2 regions of the Streptomyces sp. XD-27 genome follow, and region 1 is predicted to be linked to the other one. Evidence: riboswitches for the same ligand, from Rfam matches in the RefSeq annotation. Region 1 holds a riboswitch; the other holds the start of a gene.

Region 1 (14,529 bases):
AGACCCCGGGACCTTTACTATAGCTTGATATTGGTGTTCGGTTCGGCTTGTGTAGGATAGGTGGGAGACTGTGAAGCATGCACGCCAGTGTGTGTGGAGTCGTCGTTGAAATACCACTCTGGTCGTGCTGGATGTCTAACCTGGGTCCGTGATCCGGATCAGGGACAGTGTCTGGTGGGTAGTTTAACTGGGGCGGTTGCCTCCTAAAGGGTAACGGAGGCGCCCAAAGGTTCCCTCAGCCTGGTTGGCAATCAGGTGTTGAGTGTAAGTGCACAAGGGAGCTTGACTGTGAGACCGACGGGTCGAGCAGGGACGAAAGTCGGGACTAGTGATCCGGCGGTGGCTTGTGGAAGCGCCGTCGCTCAACGGATAAAAGGTACCCCGGGGATAACAGGCTGATCTTCCCCAAGAGTCCATATCGACGGGATGGTTTGGCACCTCGATGTCGGCTCGTCGCATCCTGGGGCTGGAGTCGGTCCCAAGGGTTGGGCTGTTCGCCCATTAAAGCGGTACGCGAGCTGGGTTTAGAACGTCGTGAGACAGTTCGGTCCCTATCCGCTGTGCGCGTAGGAATATTGAGAAGGGCTGTCCCTAGTACGAGAGGACCGGGACGGACGAACCTCTGGTGTGCCAGTTGTTCTGCCAAGGGCATGGCTGGTTGGCTACGTTCGGGAGGGATAACCGCTGAAAGCATCTAAGCGGGAAGCCTGCTTCGAGATGAGTATTCCCACCTCCTTGAGAGGGTAAGGCTCCCAGTAGACGACTGGGTTGATAGGCCAGATATGGAAGCCGGGTAACCGGTGGAGTTGACTGGTACTAATAGGCCGAGGGCTTGTCCTCAGTTGCTCGCGTCCACTGTGTTGGTTCTGAAGTTGCGAACCGTTTTGAGCCCCTGTTGGGGTTCCGGTTGTGTCATCTTCATAGTGTTTCGGTGGTTATTGCGTTAGGGAAACGCCCGGTTACATTCCGAACCCGGAAGCTAAGCCTTTCAGCGCCGATGGTACTGCAGGGGGGACCCTGTGGGAGAGTAGGACGCCGCCGAACAATTTTTAGAGGCCCTGGTGGGGAACTTCGGTTCCCTGCCAGGGCCTTTTTGCGTGTCCGGGGGCCAGGTGCGGGAGCGCCGCGCCGGACCGGTAAAGTCAAAGGGCATCATCGGCTCGTTCCCACAGGAGGCCCCCGGGTGGAGGTCCAGGAGACGCGTGTCCAGACCGACCGCGTCCTCACCATCCCGAACATCCTCAGCATGGCCCGCCTCGCCGGCGTGCCGCTTTTCCTGTGGCTGATCCTGCGGCCCGAGTTCGGCGGGCCGAAGAGCGACAACTGGGCCCTGCTGGTGCTGGCGCTCAGCGGCGTCAGCGACTACCTGGACGGGAAGCTCGCCCGCCGCTGGAATCAGATCAGCAGCCTCGGCCGCCTTCTCGACCCCGCCGCCGATCGGCTCTACATTCTGTCCACCCTGGTGGGACTCACCTGGCGGGAGATCCTTCCGTTCTGGCTGACCGCCGTTCTTCTCGCCCGTGAGCTGGTCCTGCTGGTGATGGTGGGCATCCTCCGGCGGCACGGCTATCCGCCGCCCCAGGTGAACTTCCTCGGCAAGGCCGCGACCTTCAACCTCATGTATGCCTTCCCGTTGCTCCTGTTGAGTGACGGGACTGGTTGGCTGCACTCACTCGCTGCTATTTTCGGATGGGCGTTCGCAGGATGGGGTACGACTCTGTATTGGTGGGCAGGAATCCTCTACGTGGTTCAGGTCCGCCGACTGGTGAAGGCGGACGCCACGGCCGACTGAGCGCGCCGAAGTAGCGGCCCAGCGGAGGCCGGATAGGCCCACGGATATGCGTGGGACCCATCTGGACGGGGGAAGTCGGCATGACCGTCGTCTCTTCAAGGAGGACGCTTCCGACATGAAGGCCGTTGTGATGGCCGGAGGCGAAGGAACCCGCCTTCGTCCGATGACCTCAAGCATGCCCAAGCCGCTGCTGCCGGTGGCCAACCGGCCGATCATGGAGCACGTTCTGCGGCTGCTCAAGCGGCATGGCCTGAGCGAGACCGTGGTAACCGTCCAGTTCCTCGCCTCGCTGGTCAAGAACTACTTCGGGGACGGCGAAGAGCTCGGAATGGAGCTCACCTACGCCAACGAGGAGAAGCCGCTCGGCACCGCGGGCAGCGTGAAGAACGCGGAAGCGGCGCTGAAAGACGACGCCTTTCTGGTCATCTCCGGCGACGCGCTCACCGATTTCGACCTCACCGAGCTCATCGAATTCCACAAGGAGAAGGGCGCGCTGGTCACGGTCTGCCTGACCCGTGTCCCCAATCCGCTGGAATTCGGCATCACCATCGTTGACGAAGAGGGCAGGGTCGAACGCTTCCTGGAGAAGCCGACCTGGGGCCAGGTTTTCTCCGACACCGTCAATACGGGCATCTACGTCATGGAGCCCGAGGTCTTCGGCTATGTGCAGCCGGACGTCCCCGTGGACTGGTCCGGCGACGTCTTCCCGCAGCTGATGAAGGAAGGCAAGCCCATCTACGGCTTTGTCGCCGAGGGCTACTGGGAGGATGTCGGCACCCACGAAAGCTATGTCAAGGCGCAGGCCGACGTGCTCGAAGGCAAGGTCGACGTCGATATCGACGGCTTTGAGATCTCCCCCGGGGTCTGGGTCGCCGAGGGAGCCGAGGTCCATCCCGACGCCGTACTCCGCGGCCCCCTCTACATCGGCGACTACGCCAAGGTGGAGGCCGACGTGGAGATCCGCGAGCACACGGTGGTCGGCTCCAACGTGGTGGTGAAGAGCGGAGCGTTCCTCCACAAGGCCGTGGTCCACGACAACGTCTACATCGGCCAGCAGAGCAATCTGCGCGGCTGCGTCATCGGAAAGAACACCGACATCATGCGGTCCGCCCGGATCGAGGACGGTGCCGTCATCGGCGACGAGTGCCTGGTCGGCGAGGAGTCCATCGTCCAGGGCAACGTCCGCGTCTACCCCTTCAAGACCATCGAGGCCGGCGCTTTCGTCAACACCTCGGTGATCTGGGAGTCGCGCAGCCAGGCGCAGCTGTTCGGCGCGCGAGGCGTCTCCGGCATCCTGAACGTGGAGATCACACCGGAACTCGCCGTCCGGATCGCGGGCGCGTACGCCACCACCCTCAAGAAGGGGGCCACGGTCACCACGGCCCGTGACCACTCCCGCGGCGCCCGAGCGCTCAAGCGCGCGGTGATCTCCGCGCTCCAGGCCAGCGCCATCGACGTACGGGACCTGGAGAACGTACCGCTGCCCGTGGCCCGCCAGCAGACCGCGCGCGGCAGCGCCGGCGGCATCATGATCCGCACCTCGCCCGGGGTACCCGACTCCGTCGACATCATGTTCTTCGACGAACGGGGTGCGGACCTGTCCGCGGGCGGCCAGCGGAAGCTGGACCGGGTGTACGCACGCCAGGAGTACCGGCGCGCGTTCCCCGGCGAGATCGGCGACCTGAGCTTCCCGTCGAGCGTCTTCGACTCCTACACCGGGTCGCTGCTGCGGGCCGTCGACACCACCGGCATCGCGGACTCCGGCCTCAAGGTCGTCGTGGACGCCTCCAACGGCAGCGCCGGCCTCGTCCTCCCCAGCCTGCTCGGCCGGCTCGGGGTCGACGCGCTCACCATCAACCCCGGCCTGGACGAGACACGGCCGACGGAGACCGCCGAAGGCCGCCGCTCGGGGCTGGTACGGCTCGGCGAGATCGTGGCCTCCGCCCGTGCCGCGTTCGGTGTCCGGTTCGACCCCGTCGGCGAGCGGCTGTCCCTGGTGGACGAGAAGGGCCGCATCGTCGAGGACGACCGGGCCCTGCTGGTCATGCTCGACCTGGTGGCCGCCGAGCGCCGCAGCGGCAAGGTGGCGCTGCCGGTGACCACGACCCGTATCGCCGAGCAGGTCGCCGCGTACCACGGCACGCAGGTGGAGTGGACGACGACCTCGCCCGACGACCTCACCCGCGTCGGCCGCGCCGAGTCGACCATCTTCGGCGGCGACGGGCGCGGCGGGTTCATCATCCCCGAGTCGAGCAGCGTCTTCGACGGCGCGGCCGCGTTCGTACGGCTCATCGGGCTGGTGGCCCGCACACAGCTGACGCTGAGCCAGATCGATGCGCGCATCCCGCGCGCCCATGTGCTCCGCAGGGACCTGGCGACGCCGTGGGCGGTCAAGGGGCTCGTCATGCGGCGGGTGGTCGAGGCGGCGGGGGACCGGTCGGTGGACACCACCGACGGGGTGCGGGTGGTGGAGGCCGACGGCCGGTGGGTGATGGTGCTGCCGGATCCGGCGGAAGCCGTCACCCATCTGTGGGCGGAGGGCCCCGACGACGCCTCGGCGCAGGCCCTGCTCGACGAGTGGTCGGAGGTGGTGGACAGCGCCGGGCGGTGAGCGGCGTACCGTCCATGCACCGCGCGGAAGCCGTGCGAATGCGCTGAAACCACCTCGGGGGCGCCACCACCCGGGCCCGTATCCGGCACGCCGGTGGGGCCATTGGGTGACGGCGCCCCCGACATGCGACGATGTGCGGCATGCCGCAGCAGCCCCCCGTTCGGAGCACCGCATCGCCACCCGCGCGTCCGCGTCCCGACGCGTCCATGTCGCTGCTGACGAACGTGATGGAGCACAGCCTCGACGACGGTTACGCCGAGGCCGCGGCACGCCGGGGCGCCGTAGGGACCTCGGGCATGCCGCGCACGCTGCGGTCCAAGGTGGTGCTGGCCGTCGGTCTCGTGCTGGCCGCCATCGTGGTGACCATCGCCGCCGACAAGGCGCGGATATCGGCCCCCCAACTGGCCAAGGAGCGCCAGAAGCTCATCGACCGGGTCGAGACCGAAACCACCGCGGCGGACGATCTGGAGAAGCAGCTCGACCGCTTGCGCGACGAGGTCGGCGACAAGCAGCGCCAGGCGCTGGAGAAGTACGGCGGGGACAAGGCCGAGCTGCTCGCGCTGCTCGCGGGGGCGACCAAGGTGATCGGCCCCGGCGTGAAGCTCGTCATCGACGACGCGGAAGGTGCCGACGAGGGCGGCGGGGGCCCGCGTGAGAGCAGTGGGTTCTCCGACACCGGCCGGGTCCGCGACCGCGACATGCAGCGGGTCGTCAACGGGCTGTGGGAGTCGGGCGCGGAGGCGATCGCGGTCAACGGGCAGCGGCTGACGTCGCTGTCGGCGATCAGAGCGGCGGGCGACGCCATAATGGTCGACAACAGGCCGGTGGCACCGCCCTATACGGTACTCGCGGTGGGGGACGGCGAACGCCTGGCCACCGCGTTCCGGGAGACCGCCGACGGCCGCTATCTGCAGGTGCTGCACAGCAACTACGGGATCAAGGCGAGCATCTCCGCCCAGGACGAGGTCGAGCTGCCGGCCGCGCCGAGCCTCATCGTACGTACCGCAGAACCGAAAGCCGGTGCCACCGGAGCCGGCGGCGCCGACACAGGGAAGGGCACACGCACATCGTGATCGCCGTATTGGGCCTCATCGTGGGAGTCGTGGTCGGACTGTTCGTCCGCCCGGTGGTGCCCACGGAGATCGAGCCGTATCTGCCGATCGCCGTTGTCGCGGCACTGGACGCGGTGTTCGGAGGGCTCCGGGCGATGCTGGACGGGATCTTCGACGACAAGGTCTTCGTGGTGTCGTTCCTCTCCAACGTGGTGGTCGCCGCGCTGATCGTCTTCCTCGGCGACAAGCTCGGCGTCGGTGCCCAGCTGTCGACCGGCGTCGTGGTCGTTCTCGGCATCCGGATCTTCTCCAACGCCGCCGCCATCCGCCGGCACGTCTTCCGGGCGTGACACCGATGAGCCACGACGAGACGCCCGAGGACCGCGAGGGCCGTACGGACCACGAGGACCGCCACGACCGCGAGGACCGTCAGGGGCGCGAGGACCACGCGAAGGAAGCGCGGGGCGAGCGAGCCGGGACCGGCGAAGAGCCCGTACGGCCCGCGCCCCAGGCCCCGCAGTCTCCGTCGGCCGGTGCCGCGGCCGACGCCGCCGAACCGGCACTCACCGGCCGCCAGCGACTGGCCAAGAGCCTGTGGCCGCCGCGGCTCACCCGCGCCCAACTCATCGTCGCCGTGCTGCTGTTCGTGCTGGGCCTGGGGCTGGCGATCCAGGTGCGGTCCACCACCGAGAGCAGCGTGCTGCGCGGCGCGCGGCAGGAGGACCTGGTGCGGATTCTGGACGAACTGGGCAACCGCACGCAGCGTCTGGAGGCCGAGAAGACGCGCCTTGAGGGGCAGCGTCGCGAGTTGGAGACCAGCTCGGACCAGGCCAAGGAGGCCCGGAAGCAGACGCTCCAGAAGGAGCAGCAGCTGGGGATCCTCGCGGGTACGGTGCCCGCTCAGGGCCCCGGTATCGAGTTCACTATCCGCGACTCGCAGAACGCGGTGAAGGCCGACATGCTGCTCGACGCGATCCAGGAGCTGCGCGCGGCGGGCGCCGAGGCGATCCAGGTCAACGACGTGCGCGTGGTCGCCGACACCTATTTCGCGGATGCCGTGGACGGCGTGACCGTCGACGGGCAGAAGGTGAGCCAGCCCTACGTCTTCAAGGTCATCGGCAAGCCGGAGGACCTGGAGCCGGCGCTCAACATCCCCGGCGGTGTGGTGCAGACCTTGAAGAAGGAGCAGGCCACGGCGTCCGTGCGACGCGCTGAGAAGATCGTCGTGGACGCCTTGCGATCGGCGAAGCGCCCTGACTACGCTCGGTCGTCATCGGAGTGAGGCGGGCGGGCATGGAGCTGGTCCGGCCAGTACTCAAGGTAGTGGGGGGTCGGCGCATCAGATCAGTAGCGCGTGGTGGAAACTGTCTGAAGGTCACGGACGTTGTGAGGGTGTCCGGGTCGACCGGTGTGTGCATCGAGGGTTACAGCGAGGCTTTGTCCTGCCCCACGGGCGGGTCTGTTTCAGTCAAGGGGAATCGCCCGTGAAGTTGTTCGGGAAGTTGTTCGGCAAGAGTGCGCGCCGGGACGGTGGCAGCGGCACCGCTCGTCACCGTGCCCAGGGTTCCGCGGAAGGCGGCGGTGGGGAGGAGCGGCGGCCGCTGTTCCGGGACCAGATCGGCGCGCAGGGCGGTGACATTTCGGGCGGACAGGGCGCGTCGTCTGTTGACCCTGCCGGTGCCGGACGCATAGGTTTCCAGGAGCCATCAACCTCAAGTGCGGGTGGAGGGTTCGGATTGCCTGTTTGTAACCGGTGCGGGCACCGGAACCCCGAGTCGAGCAAGTTCTGCTCCAATTGCGGTGCGCCGCTGCGCGGCGGCGCCGTTCCCGAGCGCGCCTCGGAGACCACCTCGACGATCTCCATCTCGGGTCTCGAGGCGTACGACTCCGAGGTGACCGGGCAGACGCCGCTGCCGTCGCTCTCGCCGGAGGCGCAGGCCGCCGTCGAGGCGCTGCCGCCCGGCTCGGCGCTGCTCGTGGTGCGTCGTGGCCCGAACTCCGGCAGCCGTTTCCTGCTCGACAGCGACCTGACCACGGCCGGCCGCCATCCGCAGAGCGACATCTTCCTGGACGACGTGACGGTCTCGCGTCGCCACGTGGAGTTCCGGCGCACTCCGGACGGCGGGTTCACCGTCGCCGACGTCGGCAGCCTGAACGGCACGTACGTCAACCGGGAGCCGATCGACGCGGTCCCGCTGACCAACGGCGACGAGGTCCAGATCGGCAAGTACCGCCTGGTCTTCTACGCCAGCCAGCGGGCCGTCGGCATCTGATCCTCCCCCAGACTCCGTCCGGGGGTACCCCCAATCGGTATCTGACCTCCCCCCGGACTCCGGTCCGGGGGACCCCCAGGGGAAGGTCCATGCTGCAAAAACCGTCGGGCGGTGCCGGTTCCGGCACCGCCGCCGCGGGACGCCGCCCGATGAGTATCGGCGCGGTCCTGAACCTGCTGCGGCAGGAGTTCCCCGAGGTCACCATCTCCAAGATCCGTTTCCTGGAGTCGGAGGGCCTGGTGGAGCCGCAGCGGACGCCGTCGGGCTATCGCAAGTTCAGCCCGGAGGACGTGGAACGGCTCGGTTACGTCCTGCGTATCCAGCGTGACCACTATCTGCCGCTCAAGGTCATCAGGGAGCACCTCGACGCGCTGGAGCGCGGTGAACGTATCTCCTTGCCCGCCGCGTCCGGTCCGCCCGCCCAGGAGCTGATCGACGGCGGTGAGATCGAGCTGGAGCGACCCACGGTCGCCCGGATCGGCCGTGCCGAGCTGCTCGCGGCCACCGAGGTGAGCGAGGACCAGCTCGCCGAGTGGGAGGCATACGGGCTCGTCGGGCAGGCGGCGGACGGGTCGTACGACGCCGAGGCGGTCACGGTCGCCAAGATCGTCGCGGATCTCGGCCGCTTCGGTCTCGAGCCGCGCCATCTGCGGGCCGTGAAGGCGGCGGCCGACCGCGAGGCCGGGCTGGTCGAACAAGTGGTCGCACCGTTGCGCCGGCACCGGAATCCGCAGACCAGAGCGCATGCGGAGGCCACGGCGCGCGAGATTGCCACGCTGTCGGTGCGGCTGCACGCGGCGCTGCTCCAGGCGGCGCTGCGGTCCGGGCAGGGCTGACCGAACTCGGGCCCGACTATCCAAACCGGCCGCGCACGTCCTAGGGTTGCTGTGTGAACGAGCTCGACGTCGTGGGTGTCCGGGTGGAGATGCCTTCCAACCAGCCGATCGTGCTCCTGCGGGAAGTGGGAGGCGACCGGTACCTCCCCATCTGGATCGGACCGGGAGAGGCGACCGCGATCGCCTTCGCGCAGCAGGGCATGGCCCCGCGCGCCCACTCACCCATGACCTGTTCAAGGACGTGCTCGACGCGGTGGGCCAGCAGCTCACCGAAGTCCGCATCACGGACCTGCGGGAAGGCGTCTTCTACGCGGAACTGGTCTTCGCCAGCGGTGTCGAGGTCAGCGCCCGCCCCTCCGACGCCATAGCCCTCGCGCTGCGCACCGGTACCCCGATCTACGGCAGCGACGGCGTGCTCGACGACGCCGGTATCGCCATTCCGGACGAGCAGGAGGACGAGGTGGAGAAGTTCCGCGAGTTCCTCGACCAGATCTCCCCCGAGGACTTCGGGACCAGCAGCCAGTAAGGGCGCTTGGCCCGCCCCCGTTCTGACATTCGAGTAGCCTTTCCCGCGCGACAGTCACGGCAAACCACTCTCAGGGTGATTATCACTCGGCGTGCCGAGTGTGGCGATCGTTGACGCACCCCGAGTGACTGCCTACCGTCGAGAAGGCAGGTCAAGGACGGAGGTCGGCGTGAGAAGCACCGGCGACGGCACGGCGGCCGGCGGTCCGTATCCGCTCCACGGGGGCGTACCGGCCGATCCGGCTCCCCCCGCACATCGAGTCGCGGCACAGGCCGGGACCCTGCACGAACGGGCCTCCGCGGTGGTCGGATACCGCGGTCCCACCGCGTGCTCGGCCGCGGGCATCACCTACCGCCAGCTGGACTACTGGGCGCGCACCGGCCTCGTGGAGCCGAGTGTGCGGCCCGCGTACGGCTCCGGGACGCAGCGGCTGTACAGCTTCCGGGACGTGGTCGTCCTCAAGATCGTCAAGCGGCTGCTGGACACCGGTGTGTCCCTGCAGAACATCCGCGCTGCCGTCCAGCACCTGCGCGCCTGCGGGCTGGACGACTTGACGCGGATGACGCTCATGAGCGACGGCGCGACCGTTTACGAATGCACTTCCCCCGACGAGGTCGTCGAGCTGCTCCAGGGCGGCCAGGGCGTCTTCGGGATCGCCGTGGGCGTGGTCTGGCGGGATGTGGAAGAGGCGCTGTCGCAACTGCACGGTGAGCACGTGGACACCGGCGAGACGCTGATCGGGCACAACCCGGCCGACGAGCTCGCCCGGCGCCGCAACCGGGCGGGCTGACCGCGCCGCGGCGTGCAGGCCGCCGGGGGCTGACCGCGCCGATCTCCGAAGGCCGCCTGGGGCGGCCTTCGGGCCGATTGTCAGTGGTGTACGGCAGCATCGGTACCTGTGAGAGATGCGCCGACCATTCTCCATCTGGACATGGACGCCTTCTACGCCTCGGCGGAGCAGGCGGCCAAGCCCAGCCTGCGCGGGAAGCCGGTCGTCGTGGGCGGCGTGGGCCCGCGCGGGGTGGTGGCCACGGCCTCGTACGAGGCACGGGTCTTCGGGGTGCACTCGGCGATGGCGACGGCACAGGCCCGCCGCCTGTGCCCGCACGCCGCCTATCTCGCTCCGCGCTTCACGCTCTACCGGACGGTCAGCGACACGGTGATGGGCCTGCTGGGACGGCTGTCCCCGCTCGTGGAGCCGCTCAGCCTCGACGAGGCGTTCGTGGATCTGGAGGCCGGCGGTGCCGCCGAGGACACCCGGACCGCGCGGGCGGTGGGGGAGCGGCTGCGCGCGGACATCAGGGCCGCCACCGGGCTGACGGGCTCGGTGGGGCTCGCCGGGTCCAAGATGCTCGCCAAGATCGCCTCGGAGCAGGCCAAGCCCGACGGCCTGGTGGTGATCGAGCCCGGGACCGAGCGGGAGCTGCTGGGCCCCATGACGGTGCGCACCCTGCCCGGCGTCGGCCCGGCGACCGCGGAGGCCCTGCGCCGGGCGGGCATCCACACGGTCGCCGAGACGCGGGAGGCGGGCGAGGGGGAGTTGGTGCGGCTGCTGGGCAAGGCTCACGGCGCCTCGTTGTACGCGATGGCGAACGGCCGGGACGACCGCCCGGTCGTCGCCGAGCGGGACACCAAGTCGGTCTCGGTGGAGGACACCTTCGACACCGATGTCACCGACCGTACGCGGGTCCAGCTGGAGATCGCCCGGCTCGCCGACCGGTGCGTCGAGCGGCTGCGCGGCGCGGGGCGCGCGGGCCGGACGGTGGTGATCAAGGTGCGGCGGTACGACTTCTCGACCCTGACGCGGTCCGAGACGCTGCGCGGGCCCACCGACGACCCGGCCGTGGTCCGTGAGGCGGCGGCGCGGCTGATCGAGCAGGTGGACACCACGGCCGGGGTCCGGCTGCTGGGCGTGGGCGTCAGCGGCCTGGCCGACTACACCCAGGAGGACCTGTTCGCGCAGGCCGCCCACGCCGCCGGGGAAGGGGCCGGGGAGGCCGCCCCCGCCGTCCCGGAGCCCGCGGGAGCGGAATCCGGCACAGGAATACCGGGGCCGCCGGGCCAGGGCGTCCAGGACGCCGCGGCGGACGCGCGGCAGGCCCGGCGGTGGCTGCCGGGCGCCGATGTCACCCACGCCGAGTACGGGACGGGCTGGGTGCAGGGCAGCGGGGTCGGCCGGGTCACCGTGCGGTTCGAGCAGCCGTGGTCTCCGCCCGGCAGGGTGCGGACCTTCGCCGTCGACGACCCCGACCTGGCACCGGCCGATCCTCTGCCCTTGATCCGGCCCGACGAGCACGAGGGGACGCGGCAGGAACCAGAAGGGGGAGGAGCCGGTGGCGAAGGTGAGCCGAGTGCGTCGAGGTCGTAGCGGTGGTGCGTCAGCCGGGCACGTCCAGGCCGTAGTGGTGGTACAGCTGGAGCTCCTGCTCGGGGGAGAGGTGGCGGCCCACGCCGAAGTCCGGCGCGTCCTTGATCAGCGCGCGGTCGAACGGCACCTTGAGTGTGTCGTCGACGACCTCGCTCGGCCCCAGCGGCACGAAGACGTCCCGGTGGAACAGACCGGTGCGCACCGCCGCCCACTCCGGTTCGCCCGTCGCGTCGTCGAGATAGACCTCGTCCACCGTCCCCAGCTTCGCCCCGTCGCGGTCGACGGCCTTGTGCCCGATCAGTCGCCGCGGATCGATGTCGGTCTGCACGGTCCCTCCAACTCACAGATCTGTCCCGTGACACCTACGAAAAGCCACAACGGGGAATGCGGCCACTTGAGCGCGGTGTGCGGGGCTCACCGCACCGGTTCGGGCGACAATGGCGCTGGTAGGCTGGCGCTGGCTGCAGACCCTGTGCGGGAGAGTCCTCCAGTGGAACCGGATCAGTTCACCGGAATCGCCGGAGGCGCCGAAGGAGCAAATCCTCCCCGGAATCTCTCAGGCACACGTACCGCGCGGGCGAGGTCACTCTGGAAAGCAGGTCGGGTCTGCGGGGCGAAATGTCCCCGGATTCCGCCTCACCGACGGGGAAAGCCGGGCCGCGGCACGCGGGACGGTGAAGCTCTCAGGTCGCGATGACAGAGGGGGAGGCCGTCCGGGCACCCGCGCCGCGGTGCCCCTCTAAGGTCGCACAGACCAGGAGGCCTTTCGCAGATGACCGCCAACCGCATCTCCCTCGCAGCGCTGGAGCGCGGCACTCCGTTCGCCGAGCGCCACATCGGCCCCGACAGCGAGGCCCAGGCCAAGATGCTCGCGCAGGTCGGCTTCGGCTCGCTGGACGAGCTCACCGCGGCCGCCGTGCCCGACGTGATCAAGAGCACCGAGGCCCTGGGCCTGCCCGAGGCCCGCACGGAGGCCGAGGTCCTCGCCGAACTGCGCGGCCTCGCCGACCGCAACCAGGTCCTGTCGTCGATGATCGGCCTGGGCTACTACGGCACCTTCACCCCGCCGGTGATCCTCCGGAACGTCATGGAGAACCCCGCCTGGTACACGGCGTACACGCCGTACCAGCCCGAGATCTCCCAGGGCCGCCTGGAGGCCCTGCTGAACTTCCAGACCGTCGTCGCCGACCTCACCGGGCTGCCCACCTCCGGCGCCTCGCTGCTGGACGAGGGCACCGCCGCCGCCGAGGCCATGGCGCTCTCCCGCCGCGTCGGCAAGGTGAAGGACGGCGTCTTCCTGGTCGACGCCGACTGCCTGCCGCAGACCATCGCCGTCATCCAGACCCGCGCCGAGCCCACCGGCGTCGAGGTCGTCGTCGCCGACCTGGCCGACGGCATCCCGGCCGAGGTCGCCGAGCGCGGCGTCTTCGGTGTCCTGCTCCAGTACCCGGGCGCTTCCGGCGCCGTCCGCGACCCGCGTGCCGTCATCGAGCGCGCGCACGAGCTGGGCGCGATCGTCACCGTCGCCGCCGACCTGCTCGCCCTCACCCTGCTCACCTCGCCCGGCGAGCTCGGCGCCGACATCGCCGTAGGCTCCAGCCAGCGGTTCGGCGTACCGATGGGCTTCGGCGGTCCGCACGCCGGCTTCATGGCCGTCCGCGACGCCTACGCCCGCAGCCTGCCCGGCCGCCTCGTGGGCGTCTCCGTCGACGCCGACGGCGCCCCGGCCTACCGGCTGGCCCTGCAGACCCGTGAGCAGCACATCCGCCGTGAGAAGGCCACCAGCAACATCTGCACCGCGCAGGTCCTCCTCGCCGTGATGGCCGGGATGTACGCGGTCTACCACGGCCCGGACGGGCTCGCGGCCATCGCCCGCCGCACCCACCGCTACGCCGCGGTGCTCGCCGCGGGCCTGCGGGCCGGCGGTGTCGAGCTCGTCCACGACACGTACGTCGACACCCTCACCGCGCGCGTCCCGGGCCGGGCCGCGCAGGTGGTCGAGGCCGCCCGCGAGGCCGGGGTCAACCTCCGCCTGACCGACGCCGACCACGTCGGCATCGCCTGCGACGAGACCACGACCCGCGCCGAACTGGCCGCCGTCTGGGCCGCCTTCGGTGTCCAGGGCGACGTCGACGCGCTCGACGCCGCCACGGAGGACGCGCTGCCCGCCGGGCTGCTGCGCACCGATGCCTACCTGGCCCACCCGGTGTTCCACCGGCACCGCTCCGAGACGGCCATGCTGCGCTACCTGCGCCGCCTCGCGGACCGTGACTACGCGCTGGACCGCGGCATGATCCCGCTCGGCTCCTGCACCATGAAGCTCAACGCGACCACCGAGATGGAGCCGGTCACGTGGCCGGAGTTCGCCGGGCTGCACCCGTTCGCGCCGGTCGAGCAGGCGGCGGGCTACCTGACGCTGATCCGCGAGCTGGAGGAGCGGCTGGCGGAGGTCACCGGCTACGACAAGGTCTCCCTCCAGCCCAACGCCGGCTCCCAGGGTGAGCTCGCCGGGCTGCTGGCGGTCCGCGCGTACCACCGGGCCAACGGGGACGCGCAGCGCACCGTCTGCCTCATCCCGTCCTCCGCGCACGGCACCAACGCCGCCAGCGCCGTGATGGCGGGCATGAAGGTCGTCGTGGTGAAGACCGCCGAGGACGGCGAGGTCGACACCGACGACCTGCGCGCCAAGATCGAGCAGTACCGCGACGAGCTCGCCGTGCTCATGGTCACCTACCCCTCCACCCACGGCGTCTTCGAGGAGCACATCTCCGAGATCTGCGCGGCCGTGCACGAGGCGGGCGGCCAGGTGTACGTCGACGGCGCCAACCTGAACGCGCTGGTGGGCCTGGCCGGTCCGGGTAAGTTCGGCGGCGACGTCTCGCACCTGAACCTGCACAAGACGTTCTGCATCCCGCACGGCGGCGGCGGCCCCGGCGTCGGCCCGGTCGCGGTGCGCGAGCACCTCGCGCCGTACCTGCCCAACCACCCGCTCCAGCCGGCCGCGGGTCCGCAGACCGGCGTCGGCCCGATCGCCGCCGCCCCGTGGGGCTCCGCGGGCATCCTCCCGATCT
Region 2 (14,529 bases), 1.4 Mb from region 1:
CGATGACGTTGACCGCGAGGCCCCCGCGCGCCGTCTCCTTGTACTTGACCTTCATGTCGGCGCCCGTCTCCTTCATGGTCTTGATGACCTTGTCCAGCGAGACGTGGTGGCGGCCGTCGCCGCGGAGGGCCATGCGGGCGGCGGTGACGGCCTTGACCGAGGCCATGCCGTTGCGCTCGATGCACGGGATCTGGACCAGGCCGCCGACCGGGTCGCAGGTCAGGCCGAGGTTGTGCTCCATGCCGATCTCCGCGGCGTTCTCCACCTGCTCGGGGGAGCCGCCCAGGACCTCGGCCAGGCCGCCGGCGGCCATGGAGCAGGCCGAGCCGACCTCGCCCTGGCAGCCGACCTCGGCGCCGGAGATGGAGGCGTTCTCCTTGAAGAGCATGCCGATGGCGCCCGCGGCGAGCAGGAAGCGGACCACGCCCTCCTCGTCGGCGCCGGGCACGAAGTTGAGGTAGTAGTGCAGGACCGCGGGGATGATGCCCGCCGCACCGTTGGTGGGGGCGGTCACCACGCGGCCGCCCGCGGCGTTCTCCTCGTTGACCGCCATCGCGTAGAGCGTGACCCACTCCATGGCGTGCGCCTGCTGGTCGCCCTCGGCGCGCAGCTGGCGGGCGGAGTGCGCGGCGCGGCGGCGGACCTTGAGGCCGCCGGGGAGGATGCCCTCGCGGGACAGGCCGCGGGCCACGCACGCGCGCATCACCTCCCAGATCTCCAGCAGGCCCGCGCGGATCTCCTCCTCCGTGCGCCAGGCCTTCTCGTTCTCCAGCATCAGCGCGGAGATGGAAAGGCCGGTCTCGTGGGAGAGGCGCAGCAGCTCGTCGCCGGTGCGGAAGGGGTACTTCAGGACCATGTCGTCGAGCTTGATCCGGTCCTCGCCGACCGCGTCCTCGTCCACGACGAACCCGCCGCCGACCGAGTAGTACGTCTTCTCCAGCAGCGGCACGCCCTCGGCGTCGTATGCGAAGAGCGTCATGCCGTTGGCGTGGTACGGCAGCGAGCGGCGGCGGTGCAGGATCAGCTCGGTCGACTCGTCGAAGGCGATCTCGTGAGCGGCCCCTATCTCGGCGCCGAGCAGCCGCAGCCGCCCGGTGCTGCGGATCCGCTCCACCTCGTCGTCGGCGGTCTCCACGTCGACGGTGCGGGGGGAGTGGCCCTCCAGGCCGAGGAGGACGGCCTTGGGGGTGCCGTGGCCGTGACCGGTCGCGCCGAGGGAGCCGAACAGCTCCGCGCGGACCGAGGCCGTCTGGGCGAGGAGGCCGTCCTTCTTCAGCCGGCCGGTGAACATGCGCGCGGCGCGCATCGGGCCGACCGTGTGGGAGCTGGACGGGCCGATGCCGATGGAGAAGAGGTCGAAGACGGAGATGGCCACGGTGGCGGACCCCTTTTTCTGCTGGTGAGCGGTCGTGCGGTGGATGCCGTGCGCGGATGTGGTGCGCGTGCGCGGATGCGGTGCGCGGATGTGGTGCGCGTACGCGGTGTGCGCCGGCACCCGGGGGCACTGCGCGCACCTTCCAGTGTGCACAGTGCCCCGTGTCGGGCGTGTGGGCGTGCGGTTACAGCCCGGAGTACAGCGGGTGCTTCTCGGCGAGCGCCGTGACGCGGGCCTTGAGCGGCTCCGTGTCATGGGTCGGCTTGAGCGCCTCGGCGATGATGTCGGCGACCTCGCGGAAGTCGTCCGCGGTGAAGCCGCGCGTGGCCAGCGCCGGGGTGCCGATCCGCAGGCCCGAGGTGACCATCGGGGGGCGCGGGTCGTTCGGGATGGCGTTGCGGTTGACCGTGATGCCGATCTCGTGCAGCCGGTCCTCGGCCTGCTGGCCGTCCAGCTCGGAGTTGCGCAGGTCCACCAGGACCAGGTGCACGTCCGTGCCGCCGGACAGGACGGAGACGCCGACCTCGGCCACGTCGGGCTGCGTCAGGCGCTCGGCCAGGATGCGGGCGCCGTCCAGGGTGCGCTGCTGGCGCTCCTTGAACTCCTCCGACGCCGCGACCTTGAAGGACACCGCCTTCGCCGCGATGACGTGCTCCAGCGGGCCGCCCTGCTGACCGGGGAAGACCGCCGAGTTGATCTTCTTGGCGAGCTCGGCCGTGGACAGGATCACGCCGCCGCGCGGGCCGCCCAGCGTCTTGTGGGTGGTCGTGGTCACGACGTGGGCGTGCGGCACCGGGTTGGGGTGCAGCCCGGCGGCGACCAGGCCCGCGAAGTGGGCCATGTCCACCATCAGGTAGGCGCCGACCTCGTCCGCGATCCGGCGGAAGGCGGCGAAGTCCAGCTGGCGCGGGTACGCCGACCAGCCGGCCACGATCAGCTTCGGCTTGGCCTCCTTGGCCAGCCGCTCGACCTCGGCCATGTCCACGACGCCGGTGTCGTCCACGTGGTAGGCGACCACGTTGTAGAGCTTGCCGGAGAAGTTGATCTTCATGCCGTGGGTCAGGTGCCCGCCGTGCGCGAGGTTCAGACCCATGATCGTGTCGCCGGGCTTGAGCAGCGCGAACATCGCCGCCGCGTTGGCCTGGGCACCGGAGTGCGGCTGCACGTTCGCGTGCTCGGCGCCGAAGAGCGCCTTGATCCGCTCGATGGCGATCCGCTCGACGACGTCGACGTGCTCGCAGCCGCCGTAGTAGCGGCGGCCGGGGTAGCCCTCGGCGTACTTGTTGGTGAGGACCGAGCCCTGGGCCTCCATGACCGCGACCGGAGCGAAGTTCTCCGACGCGATCATCTCCAGGGTGGACTGCTGGCGGTGGAGCTCGGCGTCGACGGCGGCGGCGATGTCCGGGTCGAGCTCGTGCAGGGAGCTGTTCAGAAGCGACATGCGTCAGGGTCCTTAAGAGCCGGAGAACTCGGTGTACTCGTCAGCGGAGAGCAGGTCGTCCGGCTCACCCGTGATGCGGACCTTGAACAGCCAGCCACCCTCGAACGGGGCGGTGTTCACCAGCGACGGGTCGGTGACGACATCGTCGTTGACCGCGGTGACCTCACCCGTCACCGGCGAGTACAGGTCGCTCACGGACTTGGTGGACTCCAGCTCACCGCAGGACTCGCCCGCGGTCACCGTGGCCCCGACCTCCGGAAGCTGGACGTAGACCACGTCACCGAGCGCGTTGGCGGCGTGCTCGGTGATGCCGACCGTCGACACGCCGTCCTCGGCGGGCGACAGCCACTCGTGCTCCTTGCTGTAGCGAAGCTGCTGGGGGTTGCTCATGACGTGAATTCTCCTGGATCCGAAGGTGTGCCTGTGCCGTGGGTCTTGCCAGGTGGGACGAGGGTGACCAATTCGTCACCGCCGAAGCCGGTGCGCGAGGTGGGCCCTGCCGGTTGTAGAAGGAGAAGAGGTCAGCGCTGCCGCTTGTAGAAGGGGAGGGCCACGACCTCGTACGGCTCGTGGGCGCCGCGGATGTCCACCGCGACGCCCTCGGTGCCCGGCTCGGCGTACGCGGCGTCCACGTACGCGATGGCGATCGGCTTGCCCAGCGTCGGGGACGGCGCGCCGGAGGTGACCTCACCGATCACCGTGCCGTCCGCCGCCACCACCGAGAACCCGGCGCGCGGCACCCGGCGGCCCTCGGCGACCAGCCCCACCAGCTTCCGCGGGGGCGCGGCCTTCGCCCGCTCGGCGGCCGCCTCCAGCGCCGCCCGGCCCACGAAGTCGCCTTCCTTCTCGAACTTCACCACCCGGCCGAGCCCGGCGTCGAACGGCGTCGTCGCGGTGGTCAGCTCGTGCCCGTACAGCGGCATGCCCGCCTCCAGGCGCAGGGTGTCCCGGCAGGAGAGCCCGCACGGCACCAGGCCCGCGTCCGCGCCCGCCTCGGTCAGCGCCTGCCACAGCTTCTCGGCGTCGGCCGGGTCCACGAACAGCTCGAAGCCGTCCTCGCCCGTGTAGCCGGTGCGGGCGATCAGGGCGGACACCCCGGCGACGGTGCCGGGCAGCCCGGCGTAGTACTTCAGGCCGTCGAGGTCGGCGTCGGTGAGCGAGGCGAGGATGGCGGGGGACTGCGGTCCCTGGACGGCGAGCAGCGCGTACGCGTCGCGGTCGTCCCGTACCTGGGCGTCGAAGCCCGCGGCCCGCTCGGTCAGCGCGTCCAGCACCACCTGGGCGTTGGAGGCGTTCGCCACGACCATGTACTCCTGGTCGGCCAGCCGGTAGACGATCAGGTCGTCGAGGATGCCGCCCTCGGCGTCGCAGATCATCGTGTACCGGGCCCGGCCGACCGCGAGCGTCGACAGGTTCCCCACCAGCGCGTGGTCCAGCGCCTGCCCGGCCTGCGGGCCGGTGAGGGCGATCTCGCCCATGTGCGAGAGGTCGAACAGGCCCGCGCGGGTCCGCACGGCGGTGTGCTCGTCACGCTCGCTGCCGTAGCGCAGCGGCATGTCCCAGCCCGCGAAGTCGGTCATGGTGGCGCCGAGCGCGCGGTGCAGCGCGTCCAGAGCCGTATGACGGGGGGCGTCTGTCATGGTCATTACTCCCAGGCGAGGGCGTATGGGTGACGTTTCTCCCCATCTGTCATCGGAACCTGAGAGCTTCACCGTGACCCCGGGCGGGGGACGGCTTGCACCTTCGGCGGAGCCGCGTCGGCGGCTCGCTTTTCAGATCTGCCTCGCCCGCGCGGTATCGGGGCCTGAGAGATTCAAGGGAGGACTTGCTCCTTCGGCGCCCCGTGCTCGGCAGTGACTGCCGGTCCGGGGACTCTCCCGCGCGGATTCAAGCGGCCGGTATGCAGTTGGCGCGCACATCATCGCACGTACGCGCCACAAGGGAACCCCCGGACGGGAATCAGTCGTTCCTTGTGCGCCATTACCTTCCCTTGACACTCTTCGGGTAGGCGGCGGTGACCGGACCCAGGAGGACGATCACGTGCACAGGCAGCGCAGGTGTCAGAACGATGTCGCACAGGGATGCCCGCTGCCGCGCGGGCAGGTCGCGGGGCCCTTGCGGCCGGTGCTCCGGCCCGGCCGGAGCCGGCCCGTCCACGATCTGCGCGGGGCCGTCGCCCCGGCCGGTGAGCTGCGCTTCCCGGCCGGGGACCTCGCCGTCGCCTCCGGACTGCCCGGCAGCGGCAAGTCCACCCTGATGCGGCGGACCGTGCCCGGACTGGACCGGCGCGGTGGCCCGGTGCTGCGCGTCGACTCCCAGGACACCCGGGAGAGCTGGGAGCGGCGGCTGCCGGGCTGGCTGCCGTACGGGCTGTACCGCCCGCTGGTGCGGCTGGCGCACTACGCGGGATTGCGCCGCGCGCTGCGCTCGGGCGCGAGTGTGGTGGTGCACGACTGCGGCACCCTGCGCTGGGTGCGCCGCTGGCTGGCGTGGCACGCCCGGCGGCGGGGCCGCAGGCTGCACCTGGTGCTGTTGGACGTGCCGCCTGCCCTCGCGCTCAGGGGGCAGGCGGCACGTGGTCGCGGGGTTTCCGGATACGCCTTCCTCCGGCACCGGCGGGCCGTGGCCCGCCTGGTGGCCGACGCCGAGGGCGGCAGCCCGCCGCGGGGCTGCGCCTCGGCGGTGCTGCTGGACCGCCCCGCCGCCGATGCCCTGGAGGGCATCGGCTTCGAGTGAGGTCTTCCGGGCTGTCCGTCTTCACGGACCGTCGGGCTAGAGCAGTACGGTCAGCAGCCTGGGCAGCACGAGCCGCAGGTCCTCCTGCACGTCCGACAGGTCCTGCTCCAGGGTCATCCGCACGCTCTTGTCCCGGTCGGCCAGGACCGCGGCGAGCAGCTCGTCGACGCCTTCGAGCAGCCGCTCCAGCAGGCCCACCAGGTCGTCGGACGGGTCGGCCTTCTTTCCTCGGATCTTGGCCTTCAGCGCAGCCTTCTTGCTGGCCTGGACCGCGTTGATGCCGTTCGTCTCCACTCGGTCCCGGAACAAGCCGAGGCGGAAGCGGTCCGGGTCCCGCTGCCTGGCCTCCGCGATGAACTCGTCGGCGTCCTGGATGGCGTCGCGGAGTTTGTGGATGGCCACGAGGCGGTGGGACGTTTCGCGGGGGGCCGCCTTGGCGGACGCGGGGCGGTCCGGGATGGGCCCGTCGGCGATAGCCGGGCCGGCGAAGCCCAGGACCAGGGAGCCGCAGATCGCGGCGGATACGGCGGTATAGGTCGCCTTGCTGGTGCGCATGGATGGGTAGTCCCTTCGGTATGTCAACCCGGGTACGCGACCACGGTGTGCACGGCCAGTTGCGGTCCGCAACTTTTCCGATACGGTCCGCAGTCGCCGTACGGAACGACCGCCATGGCCCGCGACCTGCGCGAATCCCGCGCCGGACGCGGGCTGGCGACCAAAGGCGGGCATGCAGCCGTTAGGGTGCTGTGCAGGCTGGGCGAGATGGCGGTGGGGACGGGATGAGCATCCAGAGCGACGGGTCCGAGGCGCTGCACGGCGCGTTCCCCGGCAACGAACTCGAAGAGGTGCTCGCCGCCTCCGTCGGGGTGCCGGGCGCGGGCGCCAGGATCGTCGAGGTCCTCGGCCGCAGCCACGTGTGGATCCCGCTGCCCAAGGGCGGCGGCCCCGGCAGCACCGACCTCGATCTGCCGACCCTGGAGATCGACGGCGGTGCGTACGTCCCCGTGTTCAGCTCCGAACAGCAGTTCCTGCGGATCGTCGGCGACCGGATGTCCTTCGCCGTGGCCCCCGCCGTGGAGTTCGCCCGCGGCCTGCCCCCGCAGCTCGGCATCGCCGTGAACCCCGGCGGCGCGGTCGGCGCGCCGCTGCCGCCGCCCGCCGTCGCCGAGCTGTGCCGGACCGGCCGCACGGAACTGGACGGCCCTGCCTCCGGCGGCCGGGTGCTGCTCTTCCAGCCCGACTGGCAGGACGAACCGGTGGACTTCCTGGCCGCCGCCGGGCTGGAGTTCGCCACGGTGCCCGACGTACGGACCGCCCGGCGCGCCCTGGCCCGTGTCGAGGACGGCGCCCCCACGCTGTTCGTGGGCGTCCAGGTGGACCTGGCGACCCCCGAGACCCAGGCGCTCGTACTCGACGCGCTCGGCCGGGCGCTGGGCGCGGTGCCCGTGCCCTGGCCGGTCCAGCTGGTGCTGCTGGACGTCGCCCAGGACCCGGTCGGCGACTGGATGCTGGAGCGGGTCCGGCCGTTCTACGACCGTGACCGGTGACCGTGCCGGACACCGCCGCGGCGGACTCGTAAGCTGGTTGGATGACCGGGCGGGGTGCGGCGCCGCGCCCCGGAGCGATGCGGTGATGACCCAGGAAAGGGGCGGACACAGGTGAGCGCGGTCGCGGGAGGAGGTACGGCGGCTGCCGGTCAGATCGAGCAGATGCTGCAGCAGGTCGCTCCCGGCCGGTACGACGCCTACGAGGCGCTGCTGCGCGCTCTCGCCGACGGCTCCGTGTGGATGCTGCTGTGGCACGGGACCCCCGGGTCGCCCGACGCCCAGTACGGCAACATGGAGGTCGACGGCCTCGGTTACGCCCCCTGCGTCACCTCGGGGCAGGAGCTGTCCGCCAGCGGCTGGACCCGCGCGCACGAGGTGATCGGCGGCCGCCAGATCTCCGCCGCGCTCTACCGCGACCGCTGGGGACTGTGGCTCAACCCGCACGCCCCCGGCGGCGGCGTCGGCATTCCCTGGCTCGACCTGCGGCGGATCGCGGTCGGCCTGGACCGGCTGCCCGCCGGACCCCTGCGGATCAGCGAACCCGCGATCGAGATCCCGCAGTTCTACGCCCTGCTGGGGCAGAACGCGCACCGTACACCCGTTGTGCGGTCGTTGCGCCGGGCTTGGGTGCAACCCGCCCTCGGCGCCCCCTATCTGGTGATCGGTCTGGATTTGTACGACACCAGCCGGCCGTCCGTCGAGGCGGCGCGGTTGATGATGAGCCAGTCCATCGGCGCGGTGCCGGACGGACTGCCGGTCTCCACGGTCGCGATGTCGGACGAGTTCGACCCGGTCGCGATGTGGCTGCGGGCCAACTCCCGCCCGTTCTTCGACCGGGAGGCCTACGGCGGCGCGCCCGCGGCTTCCTACGGCTACGGCTACCCGCCGCCGCGCCCCACCTTCTGACCTGCGGCGATTGACTCCTCCCGGCGTCGGGGCGGCTTCCGCCCGGCCGGCTTTCGGCATGCCCTGGGCCGCCTCGTACCACGCTCACGGGTATCGGCTGTTCGGTTAACGGAACGTTGTGCGCCACATCACGGTTGCGCATCCATTGCCCGAGGGGTCTGGCGGCTGATCGCGGGCCCGTTGAAGACTCCCGCTCCAAGGATCGTCGCTCCAGCGTACGAGCCCCGTTTGCGAGATCTACCGCACCATCAGCACGACGCTGTGCACCACTGATGTGAACCATGCCGCCACCGCGCGGCGGGTCGTGGGCCGGCCACCGCCGGCGAGAGGGGTCCCCACAACGATGACGGCTCCATTGCATGACACCGGCGCGGCCGAGACCTCCGCCGTCGAGGTTGCCGCCGGCGTGCCCGAGAAGGAGATCCAGGGCCGGTCGCCCGGGCGTATCGCCTGGACGCGGCTGAAGCGCGACAAGGTCGCCCTCGCCGGCGGCATCATCGTGATCCTGTTGATCCTGGTGGCCGTCTTCGCCCCGCTCATCGTGAAGCTGTTCGGCCATCCGCCGAACGACTTCCACGTCGACAGGCTCAACGCCGAAACCGGCCTGCCGGAGGGCGGCTTGGGCGGCATGAGCGGCGACTTCCTCTTCGGGCTCGAACCGGTCAACGGCCGCGACGTGTTCAGCCGCGTCGTCTACGGCGCCCGCGTCTCCCTGCTCGTCGCGTTCCTCGCGGCGCTGGTCTCGGTGGTGCTCGGCACGGTCTTCGGCATCCTGGCCGGGTACTTCGGCGGCTGGGTCGACGCGCTCATCAGCCGGACCATGGACCTGCTGCTGGCCTTCCCGCAGCTGCTGTTCACCATCGCGCTGGTCTCGGTCATCCCCGGCGAACTGTGGGGGCTGTCCGGCAGCGGCGTCAGACTCGGCGTGCTGGTCCTGGTGATCGGCTTCTTCGGGTGGAGTTACGTCGGCCGCATCGTGCGCGGGCAGACGCTCAGTCTGCGCGAGCGCGAGTACGTCGAGGCGGCGCGCAGCCTCGGCGCCGGGCGGTTCTACATCCTGGTCAAGGAGCTGCTGCCCAATCTGGTCGCGCCGATCCTGGTCTACACGACCATGATGATCCCCACCAACATCCTTACGGAGGCGGCGCTCAGCTTCCTGGGGGCCGGCGTCAAGTCACCCACCGCGTCGTGGGGGCAGATGCTGTCGGCGGCCGTCGACTTCTACGACCTCGACCCCACTTTCATGATCATTCCTGGTCTGGCCATCTTCATCACCGTGCTCGCCTTCAACCTCTTCGGCGACGGTGTGCGCGATGCGCTCGACCCCAAGGGTTCCCGCTGAGCGGGGCAGTACCGCACTTCACGGAGGATGCGACACAGTGATCACCACGAGCAGAGCCACCCGCCGGATCGCGGCCGGTGCCGCGGTCGCGGCGCTGCTCGCCGCGACGGCGGCGTGCGGCGGCGGAAACGGCCGTAACAGGGACAAGGACAGCAACGACGCCGACGGGGCCGGGTTCAACGCCGCGCTCACCAAGGTGCTCAACCCGTCCACCGAAAAGGGCGGGACGCTGAAGTTCATCAGCACCCAGGACGCCGACTTCTGGGACCCGCAGCGCGGCTACTACGGCTTCATGTGGGACTTCGCCCGGTTCTACACGCGCCAGCTGGTGACCTACGCGCCCAAGCCCGGCAAGGAGGGGATGGAGATCGTCCCCGACATGGCCACCGGCAAGGCCAAGGTCAGCCCTGACGGCAAGACCTACACCTACACCCTGCGCGACGACCTCTACTACGAGGACGGCTCCAAGATCACGACGCAGGACATCAAGTACGGCATCGAGCGCACCTTCGCCACCGATGTCGTCAACGGCGGCCCGCCGTACCTGATGCAGATCCTGGACAACGGGCAGAAGTACCCCGGCCCGTACAAGGACAAGGACCCCAAGAAGCTGGGGCTGAAGTCCATCGAGACGCCGGACGAGAAGACCATCATCTTCAAGCTCCCCAAGGCGAACTACGACTTCGAGGGCATCCTGGCGCTGCCGACCTCGACCCCGGTGCCGCCGTCGAAGGACAAGGGCTCCAAGTACACCCTGCGCCCGTTCTCCTCCGGTCCGTACAAGTTCCAGTCGTACGACCCGGGCAAGGAGCTCATCCTCGAGCGCAACGACAAGTGGAAGAAGTCCTCGGACCCGATCCGCGCCGCCCTGCCGGACAAGGTCCAGGTCACCTTCACCACCAACGCCAACGACGCGGACGCCAAGCTGATGGCGGGGGACTACCACCTCAACCTCACTCAGCGCGGCGTGCAGACGTCCGCCCGCGCCAAGATCCTCCGTGACGCCTCGCACAAGGCCAACACCGACGACCCGCTGACCGGCTTCATCCGCTACGCGGTCATGCCGAACACGGTCAAGCCGTTCGACGACGTGCACTGCCGCAAGGCCGTCCTCTACGCGGCCGACAAGAACTCGCTGCTCGCGGCGCGCGGCGGCAAGTTCGGCGGCGACATCGGCATGAACATGCTGCCGCCGTCCGTCCCCGGCCACGACCCGCAGAGCGACCCGTACGAGCTGCGCAAGGACGGCGGCAAGCCGCAGCTGGAGAAGGCCAAGGACGAGCTGAAGCAGTGCGGCAAGCCGAACGGCTTCTCCACCAAGCTCGCGGTGCGCCAGAACGAGCCCGCCGAGATCGCCTCGGCCGAGGCCATCCAGGACGCCCTGGGCAAGGTCGGCATCAAGGTCGACATCGACAAGTTCGACGGAGCGCAGGGCAACGCCGTCATCGGCTCGCCCAACAACGTCAAGAAGCAGGGCTACGGCCTGATCGTCTACGGCTGGGGCGCGGACTTCCAGTCCGGCGCGGGCTTCCTGCAGCCGCTGGTCGACAGCCGCTTCACCCTGGAGGCCGGCAACAACAACTACGGCATGGTCGACGACAAGCAGATCGACGAGCTGTTCGACAAGGCCATCGCCGAGCCCGACCCGGCCAAGGCCGCGGAGACCTACAAGGCGCTGAACCAGCGACTGAGCGACCTGGCGGTCTACCTGCCGTTCGTCTACGACAAGTCGCTGAACTACCGCAGCCCGGAGCTGACCAACGTCTACGCGTCGGACGGCTTCAACGGCAAGTACGACTTCGTCTCGCTCGGTGTCAAGGGCGGCGGCAAGTAATCGGTCCCGGTACGCGACCGGTGGTCCGTCCCGATAGAGCGAAGGGCAGGTGAGGGCCTGCCGGGCGGCCGCCCCAGAGGGAGATCCCCGGGGCGGCCGCCCGGAGGCCGACCACAGTGCTTGTGTACATCATCCGGCGGCTCGTCACAGTCGTCGTCATGCTCCTGGTGGTCACCCTGGCCACGTTCGGGGTCTTCTTCATGGTGCCGAAGCTGACCGGCACCGACCCGGCCCTGATGTACGTCGGCAAGAACTCCGACAAGGCCTCGGTCGAGGGCACCCGCAAGAAGCTCGGCCTCGACGAGCCGGTCCTGGTGCAGTACGGCGAGTTCGTCAAGGGCTTGGCCACCGGCCGGGACTACGACGACGGCGTCGAGGTCACCCACTGCCCCGCCCCGTGCTTCGGCTACTCCTTCAAGACCGAGCAGGAGGTGTGGCCGATCCTGAAGGACCGGCTGCCCGTCACCGCCTCGCTGGCCAGTGGAGCCGCCGCCCTCTGGCTGGTCGGAGGCGTCGGCGTCGGCATCGTCTCCGCCCTCAAACGCGGCACGATCTGGGACCGCGCCGCCATGGTCGGCGCCCTGGCCGGTGTGTCCCTCCCGATCTACTTCACCGGCCTGCTCTCCCTGTCCATCTTCTCCTATCAACTCGGCTGGACCTCCGCCGAGTACGTCCCCTTCATGGACGATCCCGGCGGATGGTTCACCAACCTGATGCTGCCATGGATCACCCTGGCCTTCCTCTACGCGGCCATGTACGCGCGGCTGACCCGGGCGACCATGCTGGAAGTGATGGGTGAGGACTACATCCGCACCGCCCGGGCCAAGGGCCTGAAGGAATCGACGGTCGTCCGCAAGCACGCGCTGCGCTCGACCATGACCCCGATCCTCACCATCTTCGGCCTGGACCTCGGCGCGCTGGTCGGCGGTGCGGTGCTCACCGAGAAGACCTACAACCTCCGCGGCCTCGGCTACGAGGCGGTCAACGCGATCCAGAACAAGGACCTGCCGGTGATCCTCGGGGTCACGCTGGTGGCCGCGTTCTTCGTGGTCATCGCCAACCTCGTCGTGGACCTGCTGTACGCCGTGATCGACCCCCGAGTGAGGCTCTCGTGACGGACCTTGAGAAGACGGGCGCCGCCGGCGAGCCGGAGCAGCCCGCCGCCATCGACGCGGTGGCCAAGTCCGGCGCCGTCGGCGAGCCGGTGGCCGCCGACTCGTCGCGGCCGAGCGCCTTCCTTGAGGTGCGCGACCTGAAGGTGCACTTCCCGACCGACGACGGCCTGGTCAAGTCCGTCGACGGGCTCTCCTTCGCGCTGGAGAAGGGCAAGACGCTCGGCATCGTGGGCGAGTCCGGCTCCGGCAAGTCGGTCACCTCGCTCGGCATCATGGGCCTGCACCGGGTCGGCAACTACGGCCGGCAGAAGGCCCGGATCTCCGGCGAGATCTGGCTGGACGGCAAGGAGCTGCTCTCCGCCGACCCCGACGAGGTCCGGCGGCTGCGCGGCCGCGAACTGGCCATGATCTTCCAGGACCCGCTGTCCGCCATGCACCCGTACTTCACCGTCGGCAAGCAGATCAGCGAGGCGTACCGGGTCCACCACCAGGTCGACAAGAAGACCGCCCGCAGGCGGGCCGTCGAGATGCTGGACCGGGTGGGCATCCCGCAGCCGGACAAGCGGGTGGACAACTACCCGCACGAGTTCTCCGGCGGCATGCGGCAGCGCGCGATGATCGCGATGGCGCTGGTCAACAACCCCGAGCTGCTGATCGCCGACGAGCCGACGACCGCCCTCGACGTGACCGTCCAGGCGCAGATCCTCGACCTCATCCGCGACCTGCAGAAGGAGTTCGGCTCCGCGGTCATCATCATCACCCACGACCTGGGCGTCGTCGCCGAGCTCGCCGACGACATCCTGGTGATGTACGGCGGGCGCTGCGTGGAGCGCGGCCCCGCGGAGAAGGTGTTCTACGAGCCGCAGCACCCCTACACCTGGGGCCTGCTCGGTTCGATGCCGCGCATCGACCGCGACCAGACCGAGCGGCTCATCCCGGTCAAGGGGTCCCCGCCGAGCCTGATCAACATCCCCGGCGGCTGCGCCTTCAACCCGCGCTGCCCGTACGCCGACGTGCCCAAGGACGGCATCACCCGCACCGAGCGCCCGGAACTGCGCGAGGTCGGCGACCGCCACTTCTCCGCCTGCCACATGTCGCAGGAGGAGCGCACCCGGATCTGGACCGAAGAGATTGCGCCGAAGCTGTGACCGAGAAGACCGAGAAACCGAACATGGCGAAGACGGCGGCGGTCGAGCGGCAGGCGGCGGAGGCCGACTCCCCTGAGCCCCTGCTCAAGGTCACCGGCCTGGTCAAGCACTTCCCCATCAAGAAGGGGCTGCTCCAGCGGCAGTCCGGCGCGGTGCAGGCGGTCGACGGGCTCGACTTCGACGTCCGCCCGGGGGAGACCCTGGGCGTGGTCGGCGAGTCCGGCTGCGGCAAGTCCACCATGGGGCGGCTGATCACCCGCCTGCTGGAGCCGACCGGCGGCAGGATCGAGTTCGAGGGCCGGGACATCACCCATCTGGGCACCGCGGCGATGCGCCCGATGCGCCGCGACATCCAGATGATCTTCCAGGACCCGTACTCCTCGCTGAACCCCCGGCACACGGTCGGCACGATCGTCAGCGCGCCGTTCAAGCTCCAGGGCGTCACGCCCGAGGGCGGCGTCAAGAAGGAGGTCCAGCGGCTGCTGTCGGTGGTCGGCCTCAACCCCGAGCACTACAACCGCTACCCGCACGAGTTCTCCGGCGGCCAGCGGCAGCGCATCGGCATCGCCCGCGCGCTGGCGCTCAAGCCGAAGCTGGTCATCGCGGACGAGCCGGTCTCGGCGCTGGACGTGTCCATCCAGGCGCAGGTCGTCAACCTGCTGGACGACCTCCAGGAGGAGCTGGGCCTGACGTACGTGATCATCGCCCACGACCTGTCGGTCATCCGGCACGTCTCCGACCGGATCGCGGTGATGTACCTGGGCAAGATCGTGGAGCTCGCGGACCGCGCGTCGCTGTACACGGCGCCCATGCACCCGTACACCAAGGCGCTGCTGTCCGCGGTGCCGGTGCCGGACCCCAAGCGGCGCGCCAAGCGGGAGCGCATCCTGCTCAAGGGCGACGTGCCCTCGCCGATCGCGCCGCCGCCGGGCTGCCGGTTCCACACCCGGTGCTGGAAGGCGACGGACCTGTGCAAAAAGCAGGAGCCGCCGCTGGTGGCACTCAAGACCGGCCACCAGGTGGCGTGCCACCACCCGGAGAACGTGTCCGATTCCGAGGAGTGAGCCATTCGTGATCTCCGGCCG

The links. Region 1 has a riboswitch for glycine ahead of gcvP (aminomethyl-transferring glycine dehydrogenase). Riboswitches for the same ligand answer to the same signal wherever they lie in the genome.
Region 2: another riboswitch for glycine. It lies ahead of gcvT (glycine cleavage system aminomethyltransferase GcvT); the one in region 1 lies ahead of gcvP (aminomethyl-transferring glycine dehydrogenase).

The regions. Positions count from the first base shown of each region.
Region 1 is NZ_CP130713.1:7,083,378-7,097,906, forward strand. It holds rRNA gene Q3Y56_RS30975 (23S ribosomal RNA) at 1-840, shown strand, start outside; rRNA gene rrf (5S ribosomal RNA) at 928-1,044, shown strand; gene Q3Y56_RS30985 (CDP-alcohol phosphatidyltransferase family protein) at 1,184-1,792, shown strand; gene Q3Y56_RS30990 (mannose-1-phosphate guanyltransferase) at 1,908-4,403, shown strand; gene Q3Y56_RS30995 (DUF881 domain-containing protein) at 4,544-5,476, shown strand; gene Q3Y56_RS31000 (small basic family protein) at 5,473-5,805, shown strand; gene Q3Y56_RS31005 (DUF881 domain-containing protein) at 5,802-6,737, shown strand; gene Q3Y56_RS31010 (FHA domain-containing protein) at 6,799-7,728, shown strand; gene Q3Y56_RS31015 (MerR family transcriptional regulator) at 7,818-8,564, shown strand; partial or broken gene Q3Y56_RS31020 (bifunctional nuclease family protein) at 8,618-9,090, shown strand; gene Q3Y56_RS31025 (MerR family transcriptional regulator) at 9,260-9,880, shown strand; gene Q3Y56_RS31030 (DNA polymerase IV) at 9,989-11,458, shown strand; gene Q3Y56_RS31035 (PRC-barrel domain-containing protein) at 11,469-11,786, opposite strand; glycine riboswitch at 11,924-12,040, shown strand; gene gcvP (aminomethyl-transferring glycine dehydrogenase) at 12,231-14,529, shown strand, end outside.
Region 2 is NZ_CP130713.1:5,727,535-5,742,063, forward strand. It holds gene Q3Y56_RS25040 (L-serine ammonia-lyase) at 1-1,375, opposite strand, end outside; gene glyA (serine hydroxymethyltransferase) at 1,560-2,816, opposite strand; gene gcvH (glycine cleavage system protein GcvH) at 2,829-3,206, opposite strand; gene gcvT (glycine cleavage system aminomethyltransferase GcvT) at 3,338-4,456, opposite strand; glycine riboswitch at 4,599-4,706, opposite strand; gene Q3Y56_RS25060 (AAA family ATPase) at 4,932-5,552, shown strand; gene Q3Y56_RS25065 (hypothetical protein) at 5,589-6,107, opposite strand; gene Q3Y56_RS25070 (enhanced serine sensitivity protein SseB) at 6,332-7,099, shown strand; gene Q3Y56_RS25075 (enhanced serine sensitivity protein SseB C-terminal domain-containing protein) at 7,211-8,005, shown strand; gene Q3Y56_RS25080 (ABC transporter permease) at 8,349-9,347, shown strand; gene Q3Y56_RS25085 (ABC transporter substrate-binding protein) at 9,388-11,181, shown strand; gene Q3Y56_RS25090 (ABC transporter permease) at 11,298-12,296, shown strand; gene Q3Y56_RS25095 (ABC transporter ATP-binding protein) at 12,347-13,444, shown strand; gene Q3Y56_RS25100 (ABC transporter ATP-binding protein) at 13,468-14,508, shown strand.